Regions from separate parts of the Alkalimarinus coralli genome, predicted to be linked through region 2. Evidence: predicted binding sites of a transcription regulator. Region 2 holds the regulator's gene; each other region holds the start of a gene.
The links. Region 2 encodes FNR, which switches genes on or off when oxygen is low (the NO sensors DNR and NnrR bind a similar motif). Its sites were predicted from a motif close to TTGATCTAGATCAA; they were not measured.

Region 1 (5,404 bases), 550 kb from region 2:
CGTTATTTCCCAGGTGTACCGCATCATGTAGATGGTACGAGAAGGAAATAAAGTTCTTTTATGTTTTTTGCACTATGTGCCTTACGTTATCGGCCAGGTTTGCTCGATGCCGTACGGCAAAATGGAGGACATTGAATACAATGTCCTCCTTGGTTTTGCTACAACTACTAGGTTTTGTGGTTCGCACGGTTAAATACGTTGAACTTACCAGTAGGTGTGGTTAGACCTTTGATGCGAGTCTTCTCTTTAAGTGTCTTCGCGTCATAAACTACGATTTCACCGGTTGGGTTCTTCGCGTCAGCACGGTTCCAAACTGAAACCCAAACTTCTGTGCCGTCTTGGTTGAACTCCATGTGAAGTGCAGCTTTGCCTTCTTCTTCAGTTACACGGATAGTTTTAACAATCTCATGTGTATCTTTGTCGAAAACCTGAACGCTTTGCTGTACTTCTGGCTCTGGGTGCTTCAACTGATCAGCCCAAACGTATTGTGAGTCAGGGTGAGTTCGGATGAATACGCCAGCACCATCAGTTTCAACGGTGTAACACATTTTCCACGCTTGATCTGGGTGCCCGATTGGGTCGTTGCCCCAAACAGAAACTTCGCCTTTACCAAGGTGAGTGGTTGCGCCAACAGGGCCGCACTTCTTATCAGTCCAGTTAGCACCTGGTCCTGGGTGTGGAAGTGAAGCAACGTCGATCATCTTCTCAAGCTTACGCTCTTTAGTATCTACAACAACCATCTTGTTAGATGCGTTTGCTGCGATCTGGAAGTAACGACCTGTTGGGTCGAAGAAGCCATCATGCAGGAATTTGGCTGTATCCATTTGCTCGATACGTAGGTTGTCGATGTCGCTGTAATCAACCTGCCACATTTGGCCTAGCTCTTTAATAGCAACCATCCAGGTTGGCTCGTTAGGTGTGGTGTAGATTGCCGCAACACGTGCTTCGTTTACGTACTCACCGTCAACGTTGATACCACGAGAAGAAACGACTTTCAGAGGCTCAAGTGTTTCTGCGTCCATGATTACGAAGTGTGGAGGCCAGTAACCGCCAGCAATAACATATTTACCGTCACCAGATACCGCGATATCTCGAGCGTCATATGCCATCTTGGTTTCAGCTACAAGCATCTTCTCTGGAGTCTGCCACAAATCGATCTTGTTGACTTTACCGTCGCGACCGATGGTGTACCAGAAACGTCCTACAGCATCTTTAGGATGTTGTGTTTTGTGGTGCTCTGAACCTTTGATTACGTGTACCGCGTAGCCAGTATCGATGTGAGCAACGATCTCATGCTTGTCGCCATCGACAATAGCGGCTTTACCTGCGTCACGCTCGATTACTACGAAAAAGTTTTCCCAGTTGCGGCCGTGTAATGGCTTGGTTGGGTAATCTTTTGGAGCAACATACTCTTTGGTATGTTTCTTCATCATTTCTAGAGACATTTCAGGTGGAACAGGTGGTTCCATCTGGATATAGGTAGCAAGCATTGAGATCTCTTTTTTACTAAAGATATCGTCAAAGTTGTTCATGCCGCCTTCAGTACCGTAAGCGATGATTTTCTCTAAACGCTTCTGGCCTTTCTTCAGGGTCTCTTTAGGTTCAAGGTTTTTACCTGTTGCACCCTTACGCAAAACACCGTGGCAACCTGCACAACGCTGGAAGTAAAGTGTCTTTGCTGTTTCAAAGTCAGCTTCGCTAAGAGTGGGTTTTGCAGCAGCTGCAGCAAACGCTCCAGTGCTTCCAGAAAGAGCTGCTGTAGTCAGGGTGACTGCTGCCGCTAGCTTTCCTAATTTTAGAGTTTTTCTCATTGATGACGTCTCCCTTCAAGGACTAATTGTCGGAAGTAAAGTTATGCCTCTAAGGAATTACAAACCTTGACTCTCATCAAGAGAAATAATGAGAGTTAAAAATCAAAAACCTAATTGATAAAAGATTGATCTGGGTTATGGTTTATGTGTTTTTGAATATAAGTTGCTAATACCTATAAATAAGTATGTCTTGTGTTTGATTAGATAGAAGTAAGTATCGGGAGGTGGTTTTTGTGAAAAAAACTTTTTTTAAAATTATAAGGTTGACCAAAATCAAGGGTTTTAAATCTGTGGACGCGTACCTTTAGCGTGCACTCAATTGCTGACAACAATTGCTAATAACGAAGGAGAGCATCGAAATGGCTGAGCGCTTTACCAAGAGCATGGCCAGAAACATCTATTTGGGGGGGAGTACCTTCTTTATCTTGTTGTTTCTTGGCCTAACGTTCGACACTATGCAAGCGATGCCGGAGCGAGACAACCGTGAAAACTTAACGGAGTCTGTTGCTAACGGTAAATTGCTTTGGGAAGAAAATAACTGCCTGGGCTGTCATAGCTTATTTGGTGAGGGTGCTTACTTTGCACCAGAACTGGGTAACGTATTCCAGCGACGAGGCATGGGGAATGAAGAAGCATTTGTAGGCTACTTTAAGGGCTGGATGAATGCGATGCCTACTAACGTACCGGGTCGTCGTCAAATGCCACAATTTAACCTCAATGATCAGGAGTTAGAAGACTTGGCTGCGTTCCTTATATACGCAAACGGGATCAATACTAACGACTGGCCACCGAATGTAGAAGGTTAAGGAGAGCAGAATGAAATTTCAATCACAGTCGGCTGCAATGCCGTACTTCATTTTTGCCCTCGCGCTGTTTGTTGGTCAGATCGTATTCGGTTTGATTATAGGCTTACAGTACGTGGTGGGTGACTTTTTATTCCCTGAAATACCTTTCAACGTAGCGCGTATGGTTCATACCAACTTGCTTATTGTCTGGTTGTTGTTTGGCTTCATGGGTGCTGCTTATTATCTGGTGCCTGAAGAAGCAGAAACTGAGCTATACAGCACCAAGTTAGCCTGGGCGTTGTTCTGGATATTTGCTGCAGCAGGTACGTTGACCATTATTGGTTATCTTGCTGTTCCTTATGCGACATTGGCTGAAATCACAGGTAATGGTCTACTGCCTACCATGGGGCGTGAGTTCCTTGAAATGCCGACCATCACCAAAGTCGGTGTTGTTATTGTTGCATTGGGCTTCTTGTTCAATATTGGTATGACTGTACTTAAAGGCCGTAAAACTGTAATCAATATTGTATTGATTACTGGTCTGTTAGGTTTGGCACTGTTCTTCCTGTTCTCTTTCTATAACCCTCATAACCTGGCATTGGATAAATACTTCTGGTGGTGGGTAGTTCACCTATGGGTTGAAGGTGTATGGGAATTGATCATGGGTGCAATTCTGGCCTTTGTATTAATCAAAGTAACGGGTGTTGACCGCGAAGTTATTGAAAAGTGGTTGTACATCATTATCGCAATGGCATTGATCACAGGTATTATTGGTACAGGTCACCACTTCTTCTGGATTGGTCCACCAGAGTACTGGCACTACTTGGGTTCTATCTTCTCTGCACTTGAGCCTATTCCATTCTTCATGATGACTGTGTTTGCATTCAACATGGTTAGCCGTCGTCGTCGTGAGCATCCTAACCGTGCTGCTACTTTATGGGCATTAGGGTGTGCTGTAATGGCGTTCTTGGGCGCAGGTGTGTGGGGCTTCCTTCATACTTTGGCTCCAGTGAACTATTACACTCACGGAACTCAGGTAACCGCAGCTCACGGACATATGGCATTCTATGGCGCATATGTAATGATCGTTATCACAATGATCTCTTACTCAATGCCAATTATGCGTGGTCGTCCAAACGGCAACTCTCGTCAGGCTCAGGTTCTTGAAATGTGGAGCTTCTGGCTAATGACTATCGCGATGGTATTCATCACGCTATTCCTAACCGCTGCAGGTATCTTGCAGGTTTGGATGCAGCGTATTCCGGAGTCTGGTCAGGCGCTATCCTTTATGGCGACGCAGGATAACATCGCGTTGTTCTACTGGTTACGTGAAATCTCTGGCGTAATATTCTTTATCGGCCTATTAACTTACATCGCTAGCTTCTTTGTGAAGGGTGATGCAGTTGAAGTAGCTGAATCATAGAATAGTCCAGGCATGGCTGTTGGGGTTTTTGCCCTTTCAGTCAAATAGCCTGAAAGGGCGGCGAAACAGCCCTGTTACCAAAAAAGGCGGCTTAAAAACCAAGGTTTGAAGGTCGCCTTTTTCGTTCTATTTTTAATGTAAAGGCTTCATCTTACCGGAATAGGGTGGATAGATGAAAAATCTTCAACGTAACCGTCTTATTACCCGTACAGCATTCTTTTTTCTGTTTTTGCTGGCTCCTGTGTTGGATATCTTCCGCTTTGACCTTACTGAAACTCATTTTGTTATCTTAGGACAGGCGTTAAGTCTCGATATTACTAAGAGCTGGGTGCTAAGTGGCACGCCACTCGACACAGGTTTAAGAATACTCTTTAGATTCGTATTGCCGCTTATAGCGATTATTTCCATCGGTATTTTCATTTTCTGGAAGTGGGGAAGAATATACTGTGGATGGTTGTGCCCTCACTTTTCGGTGGTAGAGACCATTAATGACCTAATGCATAAGCGCACCGGTAAGGTTACGATATGGGAAAAGGCCAAGCCTGAGTCCGCTAAAGGTACTGTTGCCGATTGGTCGTTAATTGTTCTGGTGAGTGTCACTATTGCATTTTCATGGGCGCTAGGGCTGCTTTCGTATTTGCTTCCACCCATCCTTCTCTATATTGATTTGGTGAATTTTGATTTATCTCGTGGGGAGACTATTTTTCTATGCGTAGCGACGTTAGCGTTTACCATTGACTTTGTTTTTGCCAGGCACCTGTTCTGCAAATATGGCTGTGCAGTTGGTGTGTTTCAGAGTTTGTTTTGGATGATGAATCCAAAGTCTATGGTCGTGGAGTTTGATCGCGAGCGGGCCTCACTCTGTAAAGGTTGCGATAAAGATTGCGAAGAAGCATGCCCCATGCGCTTACCTGTGCGCAGCTTTAAAAGAAGCAAATTTACCTGCACGCAGTGTGCACAGTGTATTAGTGCGTGTGTCGAGGTTCAAAAAGATAACCCTGATGGCAGTCTGTTAGCGTGGGACGAAGGTGAAAAAACCAAACAGACGTCGCTGATTCCCATGGTTTCGATTGAAACATCAAAATCAAAAAAATAGTCCAATCACATTGATAGCAGAGCCTGTCTTAAATCAAGGATATTTTGGGCTAAAAATGACAAATTACGCCCAATGTTTGTGATTATCCAATTACCCGTGTTTTGTATAGGGTGCGCTTGCGCACCGGCTTGTGTTCAAACTCCTGTAAGATACTCACTTAACAGTTTAGTAGTGATGTAAGTGAACGAATGGTGCGCAAGCACACCCTATAAGTGTTAGTCGTTCTTCAAAATAATGTTATGTATAAACGGGTCAGGTAACGTAGATGGAAGAGTATGTAGGTATTAAG
Region 2 (5,404 bases):
GACGGCCTTTGCGATGAACCTGGTTGAAAATGCCTTGTTTGGAGCGGGTAAACCTGTACTGGTATTCAGTATGGAGATGCCATCAGATGCGATTGTTATGCGTATGTTGTCGTCTATGGGGCGTATCCATCAAGGGCGTGTAAGAAGTGGTAAGTTGGAGGAGGATGATTGGCCTCGTTTGACGTCAGCGGTTAGCTTGCTAAAAGACAAACCGCTCTATATTGATGACACTGCTGGCTTGAGCCCGACTGAGGTACGTTCAAGGGCGCGGAGGATTGCCCGTGAAACAAAAAGAGAGTTTGGCCTGATCATGATCGATTACCTGCAACTTATGCAGGTTCCTGGGAATACCGAGGGGCGAACCTCTGAAATATCTGAGATCTCTCGCTCGCTTAAAGCGCTGGCTAAAGAGTTGAAATGCCCGGTTGTGGCACTGTCTCAGCTTAACCGAAGTTTGGAGCAGCGACCCAATAAGCGTCCTATCAACTCGGATTTGCGAGAGTCAGGCGCAATTGAGCAGGATGCCGATATTATTATGTTTATCTATCGTGATGACTACTATAACGAAGATAGCCCTGATAAGGGGATTGCCGAGATTATTATCGGTAAGCAACGAAACGGGCCTACAGGAACCATCAAACTCGCCTTTCAGGGGCAGTTTACCAAGTTTGAGGATCTTGCCCACACTGATTACGATGGCGAGTTCTAATGACCCGACCCACCTTTGCCAAGATAGACCTTAACGCTTTTAAAGCAAATTACCAGCTGGCTTCAACGCTGGCCGGAGACGCGTTATGTGTTGCGGTTATTAAAGCCAACGGTTATGGTCATGGTATCTGTCAAATCGCACGAGCAATCCCTGATGCGCCTCTAGCTGTCGCCTGTGTCGATGAGGCAATAGCAATGAGGAAAAACGGAATTGATAACCCTGTGGTAGTGCTGGAGGGGGCCTTTTCGATTGAAGAGGTGTTATTAGCTGCGGAGCACAAACTGCAGTTGATTATTCACTCTGAATATCAGCTTGAGCAACTAAACGCGCTTACAGAGGTTAATCAACCTGTCGCTGTCTGGCTCAAGTTGAATACCGGCATGAACAGGTTGGGGTTCAAGCCCGCCTTGGCGCGCGAGTTGGTCTACAGGCTTAAGCAGACCCCGTTGGTTAAGCTTGTAGGGCTTATGACCCATTTCTCTAGCGCCGATGAGTTAGAGACTACAGAAACAGAGCGACAACTGGCGCTGTTTAGTTCGGTGGTTAATAATCTGGGCTCAATGTCTGAGGGGTTATTGTTGACTGCTGCCAATTCCGCAGCGTTGCTCGCCCATAAGTCTGCACATTTTGATTGCGTCAGGCCCGGAATCATACTGTATGGTTCTTCACCTATGCCGCACTTATCCTCAGAAGCCCTTGGGTTAGCCGCAGTCATGTCGCTTGAGTCACGTATTATGGCGATACATGAAGTGAATGCAGGGGATTGCGTGGGCTACGGTGGGACGTGGCGTGCGAGTCGCGAAACCAAAGTGGGTACCATTGCGGTGGGGTATGGTGATGGCTACCCGCGTCATGCCGAAACAGGTACGCCTGTATGGGTGGGGGACCGCGTTGTACCGCTAATAGGTCGTGTTTCAATGGATATGCTGACGGTTGACCTTACTTATCACCCCGATGCCAAAGTGGGGGATGCCGTCGAGCTTTGGGGCAAGAACGTTTCAGTCGACGAGGTTGCTATGTCTGCCGGAACGATTGGCTATGAGCTGCTAACGGGTGTTACATCAAGAGTGCCAAGGTTATATTCCGAAGAGTGACATCTTAACTTGAGTGATCTGTAGTAAGTCAATTCCTTCCAGCACTCGCTAATATACACTTCAGCTTTACAATAATTCCCATTTTCAGGATAAATTCAATGATCAGTTGGAAAGCGCTTATTATCGGGTTGGTAGTGACGATCTTGGTGGGGCTGTTCGGCCAGGCTATTTATGTGCTGCTAGCGTCATACATAGGCATGGCAGCGAGTGACTATGTATTTTTCTCAACCTATAAACAAGAAATTTGGTTTATCTTTGCAATGCTGGTTTATTGCCTGACGATGGCATTTGGAGGGCTTTTAACAGGTACGATTGCAAATCAAAAGCAAGCGTGGCACGCCGCAGCTGTTGGCTTCTTAGCGGGCGTTGCTTCGGTAACTTCCTCGGCAGAAAATAGTAGCATTACATTGATGGCGGTTGTTATGGTTGTACTGGGGGCTTTCTTTGCGTTTCTGGGTGGGTTGTTTGCTCTTCGTGTTATAGAGTCTGAAGATTGAAGACTTTAAGGGTAGACCTTAACCAATATCTCTAAATAAAAAACCTGACCTTGTTAAAGGCCAGGTTCTCTTATTGGTGTTTGGCTTAAAACTTACTGTAGGCTTAAAACTTATAGTATGCGCCTAGCATGTAAACGTAAGGGTCTACTTCAACATCAACATTTGCTTTTACTGTTCCCACATTGGTTTGCGCGGTAATTTCAGCATCGGCATCGATGTTGATCCACCAAACAGCTGCGGTTAGCCCGGCATTTTCTGTGATTTCATAGTTAAAACCCGCTTGTAGCGAAGCGCCAATTGAGTCATCAATATCAAGCTTGGTGCTTGTGGCTACCACACCTGGCGTACCAGTCAGGCCTGCCAATGCACCAATTGAGTTTGTTAGTGTATCTGTAGTTCCTTCGTCAAAGAAAATAGTGTAGTTGATACCGGCTCCAACATAAGGTTGGAACTTTGCGTCTGGCTCTGCCAGGTAATACTGCACACTGAGCGTTGGTGGAAGGTGCTTGGTGTCACCCAGTTTTCCAACGCCTGAGATTGCGCCAGCGCCAGAAATGTCGTGCTTGAATGGTGTTGCAGCAAGTAGCTCAATACCGATTCTGTCGGTCGCCATATAGCTGAATACTAATCCTAATTGGGTATCAGAATTCAGGCCTACTTTTGCACCAGTGGCAGGGCCCAGAGCCGGGGTATTTATAACAATGTCTGAGCTGGATTCTTGGGGATCGACAGTTGCGATACCGCCTTTAATGAAAATATCTCCTGCTTCATAAGCAAAAGCAGATTGGCTAATTAATAGTGAACCAGCAACAAGAGATGAAGTTAATGCATTTTTTAACATATAGCTACCCTGATTGAGTTTCGAAGTGATTAAGTTGTGATGGGCGCAGTGTAGCTATGGTGAATTTTGTTAAATTGACATATCGCAATAAAATAATATCGGCTATTGGTGGCAAGTGTGAGAAATGAAAATAAAATGAGATAAATCAAGTTAACTAAAGATACCTATAAGGAGGTATTTTTTTGTTGTGTTGTTTTGAGTAACTAATAAGTAGATATAAAAAAAGAGGCATTAAGCCTCTTTTTCGGGGAGGGGAGGTGTGAATTTATTCGCCTTTCATACACTTGCCGTGATTTTTAACGATATCTACAAGTGCATCCATATCTTCAAGAATGACCTCTCGCCCCTGAACTGAAATAAGCCCACTTTTTTGGAAACGGGTAAATACCCGGCTTACTGTTTCTACAGCAAGTCCCAAATAGTTGCCAATATCATTTCGGGGCATAGGGAGTCGGAACTGTGTGCCGGACAGCTTGCGTAGCTTGAATCGGCTGGAAAGGCTTAGTAACAGGGAGGCTATTCTCTCTTCAGCGGTGTTTTTACTAAGCAGCATGGTGAGTTGCCGACTGCCCTGAATCTCTTTGCTCATCAGCGAAAAAAAGTGGTGCTGGAGTGTTGGGATTTTAGCAGCCAGTGTTTCGAGTTGGCCGAAAGGAATTTCGCAGACGCTGGCGCGTTCAAGTGCTTTTGCTGAACAGCTGTACGAATCTGTATTGGTGCTATCGAGACCAATTATCTCTCCAGGGAGGTAAAAACCGGTTACCTGTTCTTCACCATCTTCGGTAACTGAGTAGGTTTTAATTGCGCCGCTACGAACTGCAAATAAAGATTTAAAGGGGGAGTGCTCCTTGAAAATATGATCTCCCCGGTTGATCGTCTTCCCTTGTTTTATGAGGTCTTCAAGGCGATCAATGTCATCTTTGTTAACTGCAATTGGAATGCACAGGTTGCTCAGACTGCACTGTAAGCAGGACTGATGGATACCTGTTGCTGGTTGCGGATCAATAGCTGCTATTTTCTCACTCATCTTCGCTTTACTCGGTTAATAGCTTTTATTCCATCAGGATAATCAATTTTTATGCTTTTTGGAACATAGATGAGGCAATTCTAGCATATAAACTTACTAGATATAGAAGGATAAGGAGGCAAATTGCAGGAACTAATACTTTAGTCTAATAAGGGTTAGTACTTGGGGCGGATATAACCTCCATAACCAAAAGGCAGCTGACCACTTTGTAGTTTCTGGTAGTACTGATCAAGCTGGTCGACGTTATGAGAAAACGAGTTTTCAATTAGGCTGGTCGCGCCTAAACCTATGCCAACTAAATCACCGGATATACCCTTGGACACTGAATTGTCCCTTGAGAATTTAACATGATTCAGTTTCTGGAACCCTGCTTCAATAAGCCTGTTTTCAAACTCTTTATGACAGTCACAGGTGGTTGTCTCTTCGGCTTCGACGCCTGAAAGGACTGATTGACGCTCTTCTTCGTCTATTAAGTAAATGGTATCCGGGTCGATACCAATTAACCCTTCCAGTTTTTCACTGAGCTGTTCGCATGACTCATGTTGTCTGGTAAGAAATCGTACGTTGACCGTTTTGAAGCCATACTGCTTGAATATTTTTACCTGGTCGGCTAAAAAATCAAAATCAATAGGGCCTTGATCCCTGTTCTGGGTGCCGAGGCAAATATGGTTAAAGCCCAAGCCTTTTATCAGCGCAATAATTGCATCATCCGCAGGCACTTTCTCCAGTTCAATGACATAGGTGCCTTCTTGTTCATTTTGTAGCGTAAAGGCTTTATTGAGCGAATACATAATCTCTGTCATTTCTGCCGGGCTTAGCAGTTGAGCAATCTCCCCCTGCCAGTGAATATAATTAATGCGGCGAGTTCTGGGGATTAGGTCACTCAGTAAACGAACTTCATGGAGCAGGTGGTCGATATAATTTCTAACCGGGGTGATTTTGCTTGTGGTGCTGTTATTTTGCTTAGGAAAACTGCACAACGTATTTTGCAGCGGCATAGACAAGCTTAATGCAAGTTCAGAGTTTGTTCTGTTGCTGTTGGTAATGATGTCAGTATAGCTCTGAAGACTAAACCCTCTGTCTTCAACGAATAGACCTGGCTTGTCCGGAGAGTCATATCGGAAACTATTTGTGCAAAATAGCCAGTCTTTGTGTGAAAAAATTTGTCTCATAGTGCGGCTTGTTGGGTATGCATTATCCCCAAAAACATCCTGTAGTGTTCGGTGGTCAGCTATT
Region 3 (5,404 bases), 760 kb from region 2:
GCTATCTAAATGACTTTCTATTTACCGCTGCTCGGGCTCGCTCCCCTGTAAAAGCGCTTTCAGGTGGCGAAACGAACCGGCTATTACTGGCTAAACTGTTCAGTAAGCCTGCCAACATTTTAGTGATGGATGAGCCCACCAACGACCTGGATGTTGATACCCTGGAGCTGCTTGAAGAGTTATTGACCTCATTTAAAGGCACGTTATTGATCACAAGCCATGACCGCTATTTTTTAGACAATGTAGTAACAAGCACCTTGGTATTTGAAAAAGAAGGGAGGGTTCAAGAGTATATAGGGGGGTATTCTGACTGGGTTTCATATACTGGAGGTTTTGATGAGCTGGGTAAGGAGGCCGGAAACAAAAAACTGGCGGATTCATCCGAAGGGCGTGACGAGAAGCCTGAGTCGTCATCAGTAACGACTAAGAATGACGTTGCTAAAGGTAAAAAGCTAAGCTACAAACATAAGTTGGAATTAGAGAAGCTCCCGGCAAAAATAGAACAGCTTGAAGCTAAGCTGGATGAGCTTCAAAACGAAACGAGCGATTCTGGGTTTTATAGTCAGGATCATGAGCTGGTCAGTGCAAAATTAGCTGAGCTTGAGTCTGTGGAGAGCGAGCTAAATGACGCAATGGAGCGCTGGGTGGAGCTGGAGGCTATGTCGGGCTCATAGTTGTTGTACGCTGTTACATAAAATATCTTTAAAAAATAAAATAATTGTAAAATAAATCAATTAGATGGGTGTGTTTATTCTGAACATAAGCTATAAATAAACCACGGTGATTAAATACACCCAAGGGTAAGAGAGTGATCTATTTTGTTTTTAAGGAATCGTTATAAGTGGTGTTAGTGGCGAATGAAAATTGACTATGTTTTTGAATTTAGTGATAGCACTCAGCTAGCTTATCAGGTTGATATTGAGCGACCTCAGATAACTGATGAGTGGGCAGATGAAAATGCAGAGGAGTGGACTAGATTAGAGCACTGCCAGTGTGCAAATTGCCCGTTAGCAAAGAGCGAAAAATATTGTCCGGCCGCGTTAGATATACAGCGATTGGTAGCAGATTTTAAGTCTCAGCCAGCATTTCAAAAGGTTGATGTAAAAGTCACCACGCCAGAAAGAAACTATTCAAAGCATGCTGGGTTGGAAGAAGGGTTACGATCGCTCATGGGGTTGGTGCTGGCTACCAGCAAGTGTCCTATTTTGTCTGAATTAAAGCCTATGGCACAGCACCATATGCCATTTGCCTCAAGCGATGAGTTTATTTTGAGAAATGTCTCTATATATCTCATTCAGCAGCATTTTGAAATGCGCAGTGGTCGGGAGCCTGATTGGGCTATGAAAGGCCTTGTCGATAGAAATAAGCGGTTACAGCTGGTAAACCAGGCGTTGTGGCAAAGGATTCACACGGTTTGTGAAGGGGACTCGAATCTTAAGGCGCTTCTAAGCTTTTTCTCCATGGCCTCTAGTGTTAGCTTTTCTTTAGAGAGTCAAATGCAAAAATTGAAAACGGTTCTGGATGGTGATAACAATTGAATATGTTTGCGATTAGGCAATCAGGCGAGCCTAATCGCAGAGCCTGCCCCAGTTACTGAATCCTAACGGCTAGTACATCACACTTTGCACCGTGAAGAATGCCGTTGGCCGTTGACCCCAGTAAAAGCTGAATGCCATGCCGCCCATGGCTACCGACCACCACCAGGTCGCTCGCGCTGTCTTCGGCGAGGCGATGAATTTCTGTTTCTGGTCTGCCAATCACGACATGCTGGTTTTCACTGGGGATGCTATATTTCTTTCCAACGCCCTCCAGAAAGGCCTTTGCGTGCTCTTCCAGCTGTGTTTGCACCTCTGTTAAGTCCATTGGGATGTCTCCACCGTATGCGTACCCTAGAGGCTCAATGATGTGCACTATGTCAAGTTGGCTGCTATATAGCTTGGCTAAGCTGCTTGCTCGATCAAGAACCTGGGTGGACTCCTCTGTAAGGTCAATTGCGGCTAAAATTTTGGTGTATTCCATCATCTATGTCCCTTCTTAATGGTTTATCTGCTGCATGTGTATAACTTTAATGGGGGGAAGGCAGATTGCAAACTTCTTTTAGACTATTATTGTTCGCCATCAATTTTTTAATATTAAGGTGTTTTTGTGGCTTCATGGATTGTAGTACTTGTCGTGCTGGCTCTAATGGGCTCTGTTTTCTGGATAGTGCCGAGCGCTAGAGATCGGCAGAGGATGCGGCTAAGACAGCTGGCTATGCGTGAAGGGTTGAAGGTAAGGGTTCCTGATAAGGCGCTTAAAGAGCGCTTGGTAAGGTATGAAGATATCGTTTTGGGTACGATGCTGTATGAGAGCTTGAGCTTCTCGAAGCGCAGAACGGCGTTTCAAGGCGCTTTATATATTCTTAAAGAGGAGGGTGGCTCTTGGGTGTTCACCGATCAATCTGTGCCGGCGGGTGTTGACCGAGAGGCAGTGTTTCAAGCCATGCAGGTTCTGCCTGCGTCATGTGGTCTTGCAATGCTGACGACTGGAAGTGCTTCGGTATTTTGGAATGAAGCGGGTGAGCCTGAAGACGTTGAAAAAATCAAACTTGCCCTTGACCGAGTAAATCATGCGATGGTTTAAGAGCTTGGGGCTGCCAGAAGCTTGGTTTAACTTGGTTTAACTAGTGCAGGCAGGGGCTTGGTCTAAGTAGGAGCTGGAAATGCTGGATGGCAGTATGTTGTTTTTCTGCCATCCAGTTGTATATCTGTGTTTACAGGTCTGATGTATCTGCGAGTGAATCAATAATGCGTTTAGAGTAAAGGTTAACAACGTAATTAACGTTCTTTTCGTTGTAATTGATATACGAGCTCTTTATGAAATCCCATTTAGTCAAAACAGAGTTTATTGTATCCTTTTGTTCGGCTTGGCTGACTGACAGCAATGACTTAAGTAGCTGATCTAGGTCAGATGCCAGTACGTCGATCGTCTTTTCTGTTTCGCTGCCCTGAAAAACCTGGCTGACATTTGAGGTTGTACGAGCAGAATACTTGGTCATCATTCTGGCCATTAGCAGGGCTGATGTTCGGCTTTTTGATGAAACTTCGTTGGGTTTATAGTTTGTTTCTCGCAGAACCTTCTCATAAGCCGATGCGAGCTGATTGGTGAAATCCTGATTTTGAAGTGCAAGATCTGACATTAAGCGTAAGTCGGCATAGCCTTGATCAAGAATGTCATTGATGATGGTATTGAGTGTGGTTTTATAAAGTTGCCACTTTTCAGTGGCTATAGAGATGTCTTCTTTGACATAACCAACCGACTGGTATGCTTCGAGGGCGTTGAGTATTGTGTTAACTTCATTGATTGCTTCATTAATATCGCCTAACAGGGCTTTGTCTCCGTCGTTGGCGCTAAAGTTATAAAAGGCGTTTATGGTGAAGTAGGACTGTATCTGGGCTTGGTGGAAACCTTTCAGAAGGTTGGCTGCCTCTTCATTTTCTTGTGCGCTGGCAGTTGCTACCACTGATAATAGAGCGATTGAAAAAAAGGTATTGGCTAAATGCCGATAAGTCGTCGTAAAGTATTCGGCGAATAGCTTCATTGACACTCTCCGTCTTATTATTTTAGTCACTGAGCAGAGAAACCTGAGCGGGGTGCGTCATCAAATAGACTTCAGGTAAAGCTACTCTGATTTATTTATTTAGTCTGCCATTAAGTCAGACATAGTTTTTATTGTAGTATTTTATTGAGTTGTTACAAATACTTAATCGCCGAGGCTAAAGCAAGCGCAAAGGCCTTGCAAGAATTTTTTGTTAATTAATGTTTCATCTTAAAATAAATTTCAGCACTGGTTAGCGTGATGTTTTAATTATCTTAATTAATATATTTAAATAACCTACTGATTATAAAGGTTAATAAATATATTTTTTAAACATTATCAATAACGTCAGATTGCAACTAGAATGTATAAATCTGTAGAAACGATTGACAAATGGTCGATTTTTTTCCATGGTGTGCGCTCCAGATTCAAACGAGCGTATGAATTTTGAATCGAGCGCCCAATTACGGTGGCGAATAATAGCTATAGATTGTTACATATTTGTGTAATCGAATTAGCACTCTTGTAGCAAAATACGCTTTTTTCGACACACTGAAACGGGCCGTTTTAATCCAATGCTGGTTAAATTGCATTCTTAATCTTCCCAAAAGGGGGTGAATGAATGTTAATTGCCAGTGCTTACTAATAGCTTGGAGAACAGTTGATGATTTACGAAGGTAAAGCCATCACGGTTAAAGAGATCGAAGGCAGCATTGCTCAGCTAAACTTTGATTTAGACGGTGAGTCGGTTAACAAATTTAATAGACTTACAATCGAAGAACTGCGTGCGGCAACAGATAAGCTTAAAAGTGCTAAAGGAATTAAGGGTCTTATAGTTACAAGTACTAAAGACTGCTTCATCGTTGGTGCTGATATAACTGAATTCACAGACTTGTTTGCTGGTCCTGAAGAAGAACTGATTGCTAGCAACCTGGCTGCCAATAGCGTATTTAGCGATATTGAAGACCTTCCTTTTCCAACGGTCACTGCAATCAACGGTATTGCTTTAGGTGGCGGTTTCGAAATGTGTCTTTCAACAGACTATCGTGTAATGTCTACTAAAGCGAAGGTTGGGTTACCTGAAGTCAAGTTGGGTATTTTCCCTGGTTTTGGTGGTACTGTTCGTTTGCCGCGTTTGATTGGTGCAGATAACGCTATCGAATGGATTTGCGGAACAAAAGAATACAAGCCAGAAGCTGCGCTTAAGTTTGGAGCGGTTGACGCGGTAGTAGAGCCGGAAGCATTGGTTGATGCTGCGATCGACTTGGTTAAGCAGGCGAATAACGGCAAGGTTGACTATAAAGCGCGTCGTGAAGAGAAGACTAGCAAGCTTAAGCTTAATCCGCTTGAAAGCATGATGGTATTCGAAACGTCTAAAGGTTTTGTAGCTGGTCAGGCAGGCCCTCATTACCCTGCACCGGTAGAGGCTATTAAGGTAATGCAGAAGCATGCTGGAATGTCTCGTGATAAGGCAATCGAAGTTGAAGCAAAAGGCTTTGCCAAGATGGCCAAGACTTCTGTGTCGGCATCATTGATTGGTCTTTTCCTGAATGATCAAGAGTTGAAGAAAAAGGCAAAAGACCTTGAGCCAAAAGCTAGTGATGTGAAACTGGCCGCTGTTCTGGGTGCTGGTATCATGGGCGGTGGTGTTGCATATCAGTCTGCGCTCAAAGGCACTCCAATCATCATGAAGGATATTGCCCAGGCAGGTATCGATCTAGGCTTGAGTGAAGCTAAAAAGCTTCTGACCAAACGTGTTGATAAGAAGCGTATGACAGCTGCCAAGATGGCAGATGTGCTTAACAATATCACTCCAGCGCTAAGCTA
Region 4 (5,404 bases), 840 kb from region 2:
CTGCATAGGCCTGCGGGAATGCCACAAATAACACTACACCGCCAAACACCAACCAGGTTTGGTTGCTATCCCACACGTGGGAAAGCGTCCGCATTGCCATGCCTTTCTGATCTTCACCACCTAACCACGGCGAAATAATACCAACACCCAAAGAGAAACCATCAAGCACCACGTACATTAGTACGCCAAACCCTAGAATCAATAACCAGACTATTGCCCAATCCATATCACTTACTCCCTGTTGTCGAATCTAACCCATCTACCGGGTTAAATAGGGGACTATTAACGCTGTTATCAGCAGCCGCATTGTCAGAACTATACTCCTCCATAGAGGGCGGCCCCTGGTGTATCAACTTTCGAATAAAGTAGAGATACACACTAAACAGCAAGCCGTAGACAACAACAAACAACCCAAGGGTCAACATGATGTTTTCAGCAGGCAGTATCGAAACAACATCTTCTGTTCTGACCAGTCCCTGAACCAGCCATGGCTGCCTGCCCACTTCTACGACAAACCATCCAGCGAGCGTCGCAATAATTCCCGCAGGTGTCATATAAAAAGCGAACGCATGAAGCAACCTGCTGCTATACAAGCGCTTCTTAGCCCGCAGTATTGCACCACTTAGCGCCAACAGCAGCATAAGCCCACCTAACGCCAGCATAACTCTAAAAGAATAAAATACAGTGGCGACCGGCGGGCGATCAGCTTTATCAACCGACTTTAAGCCGGTAATTTCGCCGTCCAGACTATGAGTAATAATTAAACTCGCGAGCTTTGGTATTGCGATTTCAAAGTCATTTTTCTCAGACTCTCCATCGGGTACTGCGAACAGGCGTAACGGCGCACCTTGCTCGTTTTCCCATATACCTTCCATCGCGGCTAGCTTCACCGGCTGGTGTTCGGCCACATTAAGCCCATGGAAATCGCCCAGTAAAATCTGCACCGGGGCTAACAGCAGCAGACTCCACATGGCAAACGAAAACCCAACCTTTGCGAAAGTGCGGTGCTGGTTACGTTTCAAGTACCACGCATTGATTCCAGCTACGATTAGGCTGGCAGAAAGCAAGCTCGCAATGACCATATGAAAGTATCGATAGGGAAAGGAAGGATTAAAGATAACTTCAAACCAATTACCCGCTTCAAACCGACCTTCGTTAAATATATAACCTGTTGGCGTGTGCATCCACGAGTTAGCAGCTAATATCCAGAACGCAGACATCAACGTGCCAACACACACAACAACGGTCGCCATAAAGTGAATTTTAGGTGACACACGATTCCAGCCGAATAGCATTATGCCAAGAAATCCAGCCTCCAAAAAAAATGCGGTTAACACCTCATACGCCAAGAGAGGGCTTAGAATAGGCCCTACAACCTCGGAAAAACGACTGAAGTTAGTACCAAACTGGTAGGATAGAACCACACCAGAAACCACGCCCATTCCAAACGTAATCGCAAATGGTTTTAGCCAGAATTTAACCTGCTGCAAATACTCTATTTTTTTGGTTTTAAGCCACATCCCTTCCATGACCGCTAGATACACGGATAGGCCAATCGTAATGGTGGGGAAAATGATGTGATAACTGATGGTAAACGCAAACTGCATTCGTGACAGAATGGCCGGATCCATTACACCTCTCCTTCTTTTGCTTTAACCACACCGGGCAACAAAACATACCCACCTGAAACTCCAACCACTACAACGACACTTATAATAGAGTATAACCACTCAGCCATATTGGCCTCCTTTGATCAGCGTGATGTCTGCAATACATTCAACAATACATTCAGCAATGCATTGCAGAAATACGTGTAGCAATAAACCGGCCAGCCACACCACGCCAGCACACGCCTTGATCTAGCTCAATTCTAACAAGTTAGTTATAATCCAGCGCAACCTGTGTTTACACTTATCGGCAAAAATACTGTAAACACTGTTTACAGTTCAACCCATTACCTTCGATACAAGCAGAACAAATGAACTTAGTCGTTGTATTTTCACTCTCTATGTGGGCCACGCTAATCAGCACTACCGCCGCAGGGGGATGGCTGATATACCGCGCTCAAAATTCGGTTTACCTTAGAGCGCTGGGAATCTACTGCCTAACATTGGCCCTCTGGTGTGCAGGCCACCTATTCGCCATCCGGGGTGACGCTACCTGGGCTATTCCCCTGTTACTGAGTAGCCCGATCCTTCCAACGGCGTTTTTGCATTTTACACTGAGCTTTTGCAAGGACTACATTCCAAAAGCTGGCGTATACCTAACCGGGTTTCCTACACTGTATTTTATTAGCGGTATGGTCTCAGCAATCTCACTTGCGCTTTCAGGCGCGGAGCTTACCCAATGGCTTGAGTTCACAACTTTCATTTCTCTCAATACCGCAGGATGGGTCAACCTGGCCTATACCGCCATTATTGGTGTCGTCGCCCACCTACTACTGCTTCAAGCACAACGTGACTGCCCCCCCAACCAAAGACGATCCATTATCGCTATGTTTATCGTCGGTGGGCTTGGCTTTGCCCTGTCTATCAGCTTTGTCTTCCCTTCTATCGGTGTCAATATCTCCCCCTACCCCATGCTGGCCTTTCCTGCATATGGCGTATTGCTCGTGTATGCCGTTGTGCGTTACCAGCTGGTTGAGGTAAATCGATTCATGAATCGAGCCGTGGTATGGCTTGCACTGGTAACCATTACCGTACTGGTGATGTCCGCACTACTGGCACTAGCAACCAAGTGGGGGTTTTCAGAGTTGGCTCACACACCCGTGTGGCAACTATTAATCTACTCCGCTGCACTGCTTATTTTGGCGGCCGCGCTCTATCATCCGGCACAACGATTCGCTGATCGATTAATCTACCCGGAGATCCGCATCGACCAAGCAAAACTGGAACAGTGGTGCAACCAACTAGATCAGGTCGCCGACTGGGACGAGCTTAAATTCGCATTAAACGAACTATGGTCGCATAACAGTACCACCCCTATCTCGGTAATGATTAATCAAACCGCAACTCAGTCAGATGACCCCGTCATTACACAGCCAGACACCCCCACCTTTATCATTAATACAGTCGTATCAGAAAGCAGTGAACACTGGAAAAGCGAGCTAACAGGGTGGCAACACACCACACCAAGCGAGCAACACCTGGCAGAAGTTATATGCACCCTGTTACCCGCAGCCTGTGCAGCGTTAGACCGCGGAATGAGATTAGCTGCTGCGGAGCGTGAAAAACTGGAACAAGAGCACCTGGTCGAACTAGGGAGCCTGACGGCGGTAATCGCACACGAACTGCGAAACCCGCTCAATATAATTAATATGGCTGCCACGCAAACCGTCAAACCAGTCAGAGACCATATCACCAGCCAAGTTGAAAGAGCCGAACTGCTGATTCAAGATATTTTAACTTACGCCGGTCAAATAAAACTGCATCTTCAGCCTACATCAATAACAGCACTTATTATCAATGTTGCAGAACAGACACGTAAATTATTCAAGGTAAAGATCCGCGTCGAGACACCTGATGAGCTATGGGCTAACGTTGACCCACAAAAACTATCTCAAGTACTCATCAACTTGCTTGAAAATGCGGCATCATTTGTAAACCAAAAAGAGCATGGTGAGATTAAGGTTCAAGCCCAAATAGTTGAAGAAAATCTGCTGATCCACATCCACAATAATGGCCCGTCAATTTCACCAGATATAACATCGCAGCTGTTTTCAGCATTCATCAGCAAACGAAGTGGGGGCAGCGGCTTAGGACTCGCCATTGTACGCAGGATTGTCGACGCTCATAACGGCCGTGTCTGGCATCATACCGATGCTGGCTGGCCGGTTACGTTTTCTATTAAAATCCCTCACGCCATAACCAATCACGCCGATTCAGGTGCAGCATTCAAATGAAAAAATCTCGAATACTATTGGTTGACGACGAAGCCGCATTCTGCGAACTCTGTGAACTATGGTTAACACAAGCAGGCTACGACGTAGTTAGTTGTGGTGATGGCGCTAAGGCTCATGAACTTTTCAAGTCTCAACCATTTGACCTTGTGCTACATGACCTATCTCTACCTCCCAGCTTCAGACCCGAAGAGGGGCTACAACGTCTGCCCCACTATAACGATGTTCCGGTGGTCGTAATAACCGCTCATGATGAGAAGTCACTGGCACTCGAAGCCATTCGACATGGTGCCTGGGACTACATCAACAAGCCAATTGACCCGGATCTGCTTAGCGTCGTCGTGCAACGTGCGCTCAACAAACGCCAGCTACAACTCGAGCTTCAAACCTTAAAGGAACAAAGCATCTCTACAACAGATGATATGGGCTTAGTTGGCACCAGCCCCAATATCATCAACACTCGCAACCTGATCAGCCGCATTGCCAATACCGAAGTTCCCGTACTCATTCAAGGCCCAAGCGGCACAGGAAAAGAGCTGATTGCCAAGGCCCTGCATAAACATAGTCAACGCAAAACACAGCCTTTTATCTCTGTACACTGTGGCGCAATTCCATCAGAGCTGTTGGAAAGCGAGTTATTTGGATACAAAAAAGGGGCCTTTACAGGAGCCGATAAAGACAGAAAAGGCCTTTTATCGATGGCTGATCAAGGAAGCTTATTTTTGGACGAGATTGGTGAAATGCCGCCCGCCATGCAAGTTAAACTTTTGCGAGTGTTGCAGGAGGGTTGTTACTTCCCTGTCGGGGGCCGCGAAATGGAGCATATCGACATACGCCTGATCAGTGCAACCAATCGTGATTTACCCCAAGCGGTCGAAGAAGGAAGCTTCCGAGACGACCTATTCTACCGAATAAAAGGGGTCACCATAAAAACCCAAGCACTAAATGAGCGACCAGAGGATATCCCTTTATTGGTTCGATCATTTATTGAAAAGGCTCAAACGGCCAACCAGATGGTTAAAATAGAGCCCGACGCCATGTCGTGGATCGCACAACAACGCTGGCCGGGCAACGTGCGCGAGCTCAAAAACACATTAGATAGCCTGGTTGCGCTCGCGGTTGACGGGGTGATAACCCGACAGGAAATAAATTTCTTAACAGGAAATTCAGAGCCCGTTACTAATATAGAAGGCGTTTCTCACCAGCAAACCCTAGAAGCTCAGGTGAATGCTTTAGAGATAAAGCTGATCACTCACGCACTAACTGAGTGTGATAACAACAGAACCCGCTCGGCAGCTCTATTAGGGTTAACAAGGCAAGGGTTACTAAAGAAAATGGCGCGCTACGGGTTGAAGTAGAGCGCCATACGTTGCGGGAGAAACCGCCGTAGCCTGCAACTAAAAAACGCGGGACTTGCCAGCTAGATATTAAAACGGCACAGGCAAAGCTCGTCTGATATGTTCAATTCCTTCAAGGACTTCATCGGAAAGGGTAACGTCAATGGAG

Region 1: a site for FNR is predicted at 2,075-2,088, ahead of MY523_RS10225 (nitrite reductase). Genes of this name have one in related genera too.
Region 3: a site for FNR is predicted at 2,109-2,122, ahead of MY523_RS09250 (universal stress protein). Genes of this name have one in related genera too.
Region 4: a site for FNR is predicted at 1,855-1,868, ahead of MY523_RS08875 (cytochrome ubiquinol oxidase subunit I). Genes of this name have one in related genera too.

The regions. Positions count from the first base shown of each region.
Region 1 covers NZ_CP096016.1:2,307,369-2,312,772, reverse strand. Annotated here, with positions in the region: gene MY523_RS10225 (nitrite reductase) at 168-1,811, opposite strand; gene MY523_RS10220 (c-type cytochrome) at 2,171-2,617, shown strand; gene MY523_RS10215 (cbb3-type cytochrome c oxidase subunit I) at 2,628-4,019, shown strand; gene MY523_RS10210 (4Fe-4S binding protein) at 4,192-5,115, shown strand; gene MY523_RS10205 (nitric oxide reductase activation protein NorD) at 5,381-5,404, shown strand, end outside.
Region 2 covers NZ_CP096016.1:2,853,165-2,858,568, reverse strand. Annotated here, with positions in the region: gene dnaB (replicative DNA helicase) at 1-709, shown strand, start outside; gene alr (alanine racemase) at 709-1,803, shown strand; gene MY523_RS12805 (hypothetical protein) at 1,902-2,300, shown strand; gene MY523_RS12800 (OmpW/AlkL family protein) at 2,404-3,141, opposite strand; gene fnr (fumarate/nitrate reduction transcriptional regulator Fnr) at 3,407-4,168, opposite strand; gene MY523_RS12790 (hypothetical protein) at 4,324-5,404, opposite strand, start outside.
Region 3 covers NZ_CP096016.1:2,089,916-2,095,319, reverse strand. Annotated here, with positions in the region: gene MY523_RS09260 (ATP-binding cassette domain-containing protein) at 1-674, shown strand, start outside; gene MY523_RS09255 (DUF6901 family protein) at 858-1,538, shown strand; gene MY523_RS09250 (universal stress protein) at 1,591-2,022, opposite strand; gene MY523_RS09245 (hypothetical protein) at 2,146-2,622, shown strand; gene MY523_RS09240 (hypothetical protein) at 2,753-3,580, opposite strand; gene fadB (fatty acid oxidation complex subunit alpha FadB) at 4,242-5,404, shown strand, end outside.
Region 4 covers NZ_CP096016.1:2,010,054-2,015,457, forward strand. Annotated here, with positions in the region: gene cydB (cytochrome d ubiquinol oxidase subunit II) at 1-226, opposite strand, end outside; gene MY523_RS08875 (cytochrome ubiquinol oxidase subunit I) at 228-1,631, opposite strand; gene MY523_RS08880 (sensor histidine kinase) at 1,979-3,901, shown strand; gene MY523_RS08885 (sigma-54-dependent transcriptional regulator) at 3,898-5,256, shown strand; gene MY523_RS08890 (aldo/keto reductase) at 5,326-5,404, opposite strand, start outside.